3 regions of the Methylobacterium sp. Gmos1 genome follow, and region 2 is predicted to be linked to each of the others. Evidence: riboswitches for the same ligand, from Rfam matches in the RefSeq annotation. Region 2 holds a riboswitch; each other region holds the start of a gene.

Region 1 (2,256 bases), on a different contig from region 2:
CCGCCGCCCCGGCTCAAAGCTGGGCTCGAGGATGCGGGAAGGACCGGGGATGCGGACAGGACCATGGGCGCTCGCGCTCGTCGCCGTCGGGGCGGCGGCCGGCTGCACCGAATTCTCCTACATCTCGAAGACCTATGTCGGGCTCCAGCCGCAGGTCGTCACGATCGGCTGCAACGACCCCTACGAGGTCTACGACCAGCGCCAGCAGCGCAAGGTCCTGATCGTCTCCAATCACCTGCGCGAGATCGCCGGCTGCGGCCTGGAGGGCAAGGACCCGGCGCTCACCCGCCGGCGCCGCTTCTCGGAGGCCGCAGCGGCCTACCTCAACGAGACGGCGCGGGAGACCTGCACCATCGTCGGCGAGACGGTGTTCACCGATCTCCAGACCGAGTTCGTCTATTCCTGCGCCGAGCCGATCGAGAAGCCCGGCACCAAGGTGCCGCGCCTGCCGGGCCGCTACTGATCCCTCGCGCGGTCGCCGCGCCATCGTCTCGCCGGCGACCTCGCCTGCTTACCGGGAGCTCCGCCGCGCGTCCCGCCGCGTCCGGGTCATCCGCGTCGCGGTGTGGAAGTCGTCGGGCTTGGTGCGGACCCACTCGAGGAAGCGGGCGATCTCGGGTTCGGCCCGCAGGCTCTCGACGTCGCTGAGGCGGCGCGCCAGCTCGGCCTCGCTGTGGCGGGCATGGATCGCCGAGTGGCAGATCTGGTGCAGCTGCACCGTCTCGCCGTGGGTGCCGCCCTTCAGCTTCGGCGTCAGGTGGTGCTTGCTCTGGCGGGCGCCGGGCGGGATCGGCCGCTCGCAGAGCGGGCAGATCACCGCGTCGCGGGTGCCCGGGCCGTGGGTGGAGGGGTCGTCGTCGCGCCAGCGCCGGTCACGGCGTCCCAAGCTCTGCTCCCGAATGGTCGAAGATCGTCTCTCCTATATCTGGGTCACGGCCCTGAAGCGTTTCAAGATTGCGGCCGGGATGCCGCAGCGGCGCTCTCACCGGGCGCGATTGACAAACCTCCCGCGCCACCCGACAGTCACCCCCGTTACCGAGGGGAGCCCCGCCAGCTGGGGCTGAGATTGGACGAGCGCGCGTCCCGACCCTTGAACCTGATCCGGTTCGTACCGGCGGAGGGACGGGAACCTGCCATGATCGACGTGACCCGTGCGTCCTCGCGCCCCGAGGCCGGATCGTCTCCCCGGGAGAGATCCATGAACGCACCCATCCTCGCGAAAGACCTGCCCGAAAAGGACCTGCCGCACAGCGTCACCACCGGGCCGGTCACCGGCTCGGCGAAGGCCTACGCCTCGCCGAAGGAGCGCCCCGACCTCCGCGTGCCCTACCGCGAGATCGCGCTCTCCGATCCGGCCGAGGCGCCGGTGCGGGTCTACGATCCGTCGGGTCCCTACACCGAGACCGACGCGCGCATCGACCTCGCGGCCGGGCTGCCCGAGATCCGCGCGCCCTGGATCGAGCGCCGCGGCTATGCGGCGGTCGCCCCCCGGGCGGTGCGGCCGGAGGATAACGGCTTCGTGAGCGCGGACCGGCTGGTGGCGCCGTGCCCGGCCGCCCGCACCCATCGCCGGGGCGCCCCGGGCCAGATGGTCACGCAGTACGAGTTCGCCCGCGCCGGGATCGTCACCGAGGAGATGATCTACGTCGCCCACCGGGAGAACCTGTGCCGCGAGCAGATGCTCGCCCAGGCCGGGCACGCCATCGCCGACGGCGAGAGCTTCGGCGCCGCGATCCCGCCCTTCATCACCCCGGACTTCGTGCGCGACGAGGTGGCGCGCGGGCGGGCGATCATCCCGGCCAACATCAACCACACCGAGCTCGAGCCGATGGCGATCGGCCGCAACTTCCTCGTCAAGATCAACGCCAATATCGGCAACTCGGCCGTCACCTCCTCGGCGGCGGAAGAGGTCGAGAAGATGGTGTGGGCGATCCGCTGGGGCGCCGACACGGTGATGGACCTCTCGACGGGCCGCAACATCCACAACATCCGCGGCTGGATCCTGCGCAACGCCCCCGTGCCGATCGGCACGGTGCCGATCTACCAGGCGCTGGAGAAGGTCGGCGGCGATCCGCTCAAGCTCGACTGGGAGGTGTTCAAGGACACCCTGATCGAGCAGGCCGAGCAGGGCGTCGACTACTTCACCATCCATGCCGGCGTGCGCCTCGCTCACGTGCCGCTGACGGCGCGGCGCGTCACCGGCATCGTCTCGCGCGGCGGTTCGATCATGGCGCGCTGGTGCCTCGCCGGGCACCG
Region 2 (2,256 bases):
GATGTGCCCGCACAGGGCCGCCGCCTGGGCCGCGTCGAGGTCCGGCAGCGCCACCGCGACGGTCTCGCCCCAGGCGCGGTGCTCGACGACGCGCCGGCCGATGCTCTCGGCGGGGATCCCCGGCAGGTGGCCGGCCTGCTCCACGATGGTCATCCCTGGGCGGCGGCCAGGAACTCGGCCACCGCCACCGAGCAGCCGCGCGAGGCCGAGCCCTCGACCCGGCCGAGGAGCTTGAAGCCGCCCGGCGCGATCACCCCGGCATCCTCGGTCAGGATCGCCGAGACGGAGTTGAAGTGCGCGAGGTCGTGGTGGACCAGCACGCCGGTCTCGCCTTCGGGCAGGTCCTGGCCGGTGAGCGGATCGACGACGCGGCTGCGGATCCAGTGCGGGCCGGACTTCACCGGCGGGCAGACCGCGTTGCCGTCATCGTAGAACTGGGTGCTCAGCTCGGTCATGCCGTACATGTTGAGGCAGTCGCTGCGCGACACGCCGAAGGCCGCCGAGAGCCCGTCGTAGAACGCGTCCGGCTCGATCTCGCGCGACTGGCCCTTGAAGCCGCCGGTGTCGAACAGGAAGCTTCCCGCCGGCAGGGCGAAGCGGCGGCCCTGCGCGCTCAGCGCGTCCATCACCGGCACGAAGGCGTAGGTCGCGCCGAGCAGCGCGATCGGCTCGCCCGACGCCTCGGCCTGACCGAGCGCCGTCAGCAGCGCGTCGAGGTCGAGCCCGCCGGGGCCGACGAAGACCGCGCTGTCGTCCGTGCCGAAATGCGCCTTTGCCAGCGCCAGGTAATGGGCGAGGGAGGAATTCGGCAGCGCCGCCTCGTCCGGGAACAGGATCCCCATCCGGATCTTCTCCCGCCCCCGCATGATCCGGGCGGCGAAGCCCTTCAGCATCGAGGCGTCGTAGACCTGAAGCGTCGGGTGGTAGCTGCGGCCCCGCCCGCTCCCGGTCGTGCCGCTCGTCATGAACACCCGCTCGGCCTCGTCGGCTAAGCAGCAGCTCAAGGTGAGGTCCTTGAACGCCTTGATCGGTACCGCCGGGACGTCGCGCCAGCGCCGCACGGTGAGCGGCGTGCGCCCGCGCTGTTGCGCGAAGCGGCGATAGGGGGCGTTGTGGGCGAACTGGTAGGCGAAGACCCGCAGGGCCAGCGCCTCGAACTCGGCCTCGGTCGCGCCGGGACGTCCGATGAAATCGAGGAGCGCCCCGACGATCTCCGCTTGCGACATCACGGCCACCTCGCGCCCCTCCCGGGCGACGGGCAGTCCGGCGGAGATCATGCGCGAAAGGACGGCTGGATCGGCCCTTGCGGCCGTGCCGGTCCCGCATCCCTACGCCGGCATGACCCGGATCAGGTTCATAGGGTCACCGCGGCGCCCGGACGGGTCCGGACCGGCGGAATCTCAGCCTCCTCGCGAGGCCCCCCTGGGAGCCGGGGACAGTGCGGGGCGCGGGGGCGGGTGTCAAGTTGGGCTCAAGCCCGCGCCAACCCCTCCGCCAGCCGCCCGAACGCGTCGAGCGCCTTCGCCAGCGTCGCCTCCGGCGCCTCCGACGCCGCGACCCAGAGGGCGGCGTGCAGGGAGGCGCCGTTGAGGAGCCGCGCGGCGGCCTCCGCGTCCACCGGGGGGATCGCCCCGTCGGCGACGAGGGCCCGGATGCGCCGGGTCGTCTCGGCGAGGCAGGCATTCTGGCTCGGCCACAGCGACGGGTCACCCAGCACCGCCGGGCCGTCGAGGAGCAGGATGCGCTGGATCTCCGGCTCCAGCGCCATCTCGATATAGGCCCGGTACTCGTCGAGGAGGCCGCGCCAGGGATCGGAGGCCCGCTCGCCGACGACGCGAAGGCGGGCCGCCATCTCGGCGTCGATCCGCTCGATCACCGCCTGGAGCAGCCCCTTCTTGTCGCCGAAATTGTGATAGAGCGCGCCCCGCGTCAGCCCGGCCGCGGCGGTCAGATCGTCCATCGAGGCGGCCGCGAAGCCCTTCTCGGCGAAGGCCGTTCGGGCGGCCTGGATCAGCTTCTCCCGCGTCTCCTCCATCATCTGCGCGCGTCGCCCGGCCACCCCGCCCCTCCATTCCTCGACATACGTCACGTATGCGAATTGACATACGGCGCGTATCCATGCTCTTTCGCATACGTTCCGTATCTCAATTCGAGGCAGCGATCCATGGCCCAGGTTCACCCGAAGCGCGACGCCGTCTTCCCGCCCGGCCGGCAGGCCCTCTACGACAAGCACCGCTACTCGGCGGCGATCCGCTC
Region 3 (2,256 bases), on a different contig from region 2:
AATGCGTGGCGTTGCGCGACTGGCTGCTCAGCGAGGGCGCAAGGCTGCCTGAATCCGGCGACCTCCTCGCCGGCATGGCCGAGCGGCTGAATGACCTCGGCGTGCCGGTCGACCGCGCCACCACCGCCATCGACGCGCTGCACTCGGACTATTCCGGCGTCGGCCGGTTCTGGACCCGGGAGGACGGCGTCAGCTTCCGGCTGTTCCCGCACGGCGAGGCGACCGAGAAGGCGCTCGCCCGCAGCCCTTTCGCCTACGTCTACGCCACCGGCGAGTGGCTGATCCTCGACCTGCGTGAGACGCCGGACGACCGCTTCAGCATCGTCCCGGAGCTCAAGGCGGCGGGCTACACCCACTACATCACCGTGCCGCTGTTCTTCACCAACGGTACCAAGAACGGCGTCACCTTCGCGACCCGCGACCCGCGCGGATTCGGCGACGACGACCTAGCGATCCTGCGCTTCATCGTGCCGACCCTGTCGGCGGTGATGGAGATGCGCGGCCTCAACGCCCGGCTCGACCACGTGCTGCGGGTCTATGTCGGCGACGGACCGCACCAGGCGATCCTCGCCGGCTTCATCCGCCGGGGCCAGGTCGAGCGGATCCGCTCGGCGATCCTGTTCGCCGACATGCGCGGCTACACCCGCCTCACGGACGCGCTGCCGCCAGAGGCCTCGGTGGAACTGTTGAATTCCTACTTCGACTGCCTGGTGCCGCCGATCGAGAGCGAGGGCGGCGAGGTGCTGAAATACATGGGCGACGGCTTGCTCGCGATCTTCCGCGAGAGCGGCGACGATCTCGGCGGCGCGGCGCAAGGCGCGCTCTCGGCCGCGCAGGCGGCGTTGCGCCGCGTCGAGGACGCGAACCGTGCCGGGCGGTTTCCCACCCGTATCGAGGTCGGCATCGCGCTTCACCACGGCGAGGCGGCCTACGGCAATGTCGGCTCGGGCGCCCGGCTCGATTTCACGGTGATCGGTCGCGACGTGAACCTCGCCAGCCGGCTTGCCAAGCTCAACAAGGTGCTGTCCGAGCCGCTGCTGATGTCGAAGCCCTTCGTCGACTTCCTGTGGGGCGACCCCGAACTGCTCGGCACCCATCCCCTCGACGGCTTCGCCGAGGAGATGGCGATCTATCGTCCGGGCAAAGGCGGCTGAGGAGCGGCTGCAGGGTGGTTGACGGCGGGCCCGTCCCCCGCCAGATAGCGGATGTTCCAGGGAGATCCCCGACAAGGGGCTGAGACACCGCTGGACCGTCCCTCGGGCCCGGTCAGCGCGGAAATCCTTCGAACCTGATCCGGCTCATACCGGCGTAGGGATTGGACAGGGTCCTCTCGGCCCCCTCGCGCATCATCCGGCCACCGGGCGCAGTCCACTCTCTTCGGGCCACCGTGGAGACGAGGGTGCAGGCGCAGACGATCGGACGGCGGGGCGGGACCCCGGACCCGGAGAGCGACCGGCTGCTGGACCGCGTCGACGTGGCGGTGATCGGCGCCGGGCTGATCGGCCTGTCGGTCGCGTGGCGCCTGGCGCGCGCCGGTCTCGCGGTCGCGGCGATCGAGCGCGGCCGAGCCGGGGACGGCGCCAGCCTCGCGGCCACCGGCATGCTGGCGGCCGCCGCCGAGCACGAGCCCGGGGGCGAGGCCCTGTCGCCGCTCTGCCTCGAGAGCCAGCGCCTCTGGCACCCGTTCCGCGACGAGCTGGAGGCTAAATCGGGCCTGTCGATCGATTACCGCCGCGAGGGCACCCTCGTGATCGCGCTCGGCCGCGACGAGGTCGAGCGCCTGCGCTTCCGCTACGACTTGCAGCGTCGCGACGGGCTGTCCGTCGAGTGGCTGTCCGGCCCCGCCATCCGGGCTCGCGAGCCGGGCCTGCGCCCGACCGTCACGGCCGGCATCTTTTGCGCCGACGACCACCAGGTCGATCCCGCCCGCACGATGGCCGCCCTGCGCCGGGCGCTTCGCGCGGCCGGCGGGCGCCTCGTCGAGGCGACCACCGTCACTGCGCTCACCCGCGAGGGCGGCCGGGTCACCGGCGTCGAGACCTCCGCCGGCTCCGTGAAGGCCGGCACCGTCGTGCTCGCCTCCGGCGCCTGGGCCGGGGAGGGGAGCCTGGTGCCCGACCTCGCCTTGCCGGTCCGCCCGCTCAAGGGCCAGTCGATGGCGTTGCAGATGACCCCGCGCAGCGGGGTCCTCTCCCACGTGGTCTGGACCGAGCAGGTCCATATGGCACCGAAGGGCGACGGCACGCTCATCGTCGG

Evidence for each region. A riboswitch is a leader RNA that binds a small molecule or an ion and turns the genes downstream of it on or off. The one in region 2 is predicted to bind thiamine pyrophosphate.
Region 1: linked by a shared signal. The riboswitch ahead of thiC (phosphomethylpyrimidine synthase ThiC) and the one ahead of ACS5PV_RS05865 (LuxE/PaaK family acyltransferase) in region 2 are both predicted to bind thiamine pyrophosphate.
Region 3: linked by a shared signal. The riboswitch ahead of thiO (glycine oxidase ThiO) and the one ahead of ACS5PV_RS05865 (LuxE/PaaK family acyltransferase) in region 2 are both predicted to bind thiamine pyrophosphate.

Annotation. Positions count from the first base shown of each region.
Region 1 covers NZ_JBSNCC010000004.1:291,235-293,490, reverse strand. Annotated here, with positions in the region: gene ACS5PV_RS10485 (hypothetical protein) at 50-463, shown strand; gene ACS5PV_RS10480 (restriction endonuclease) at 512-886, opposite strand; TPP riboswitch at 1,029-1,140, shown strand; gene thiC (phosphomethylpyrimidine synthase ThiC) at 1,199-2,256, shown strand, end outside.
Region 2 covers NZ_JBSNCC010000002.1:575,528-577,783, forward strand. Annotated here, with positions in the region: gene ACS5PV_RS05860 (acyl-CoA reductase) at 1-153, opposite strand, end outside; gene ACS5PV_RS05865 (LuxE/PaaK family acyltransferase) at 150-1,277, opposite strand; TPP riboswitch at 1,326-1,424, opposite strand; gene ACS5PV_RS05870 (TetR/AcrR family transcriptional regulator) at 1,472-2,038, opposite strand; gene ACS5PV_RS05875 (RidA family protein) at 2,165-2,256, shown strand, end outside.
Region 3 covers NZ_JBSNCC010000011.1:106,716-108,971, reverse strand. Annotated here, with positions in the region: gene ACS5PV_RS20520 (adenylate/guanylate cyclase domain-containing protein) at 1-1,154, shown strand, start outside; TPP riboswitch at 1,204-1,333, shown strand; gene thiO (glycine oxidase ThiO) at 1,400-2,256, shown strand, end outside.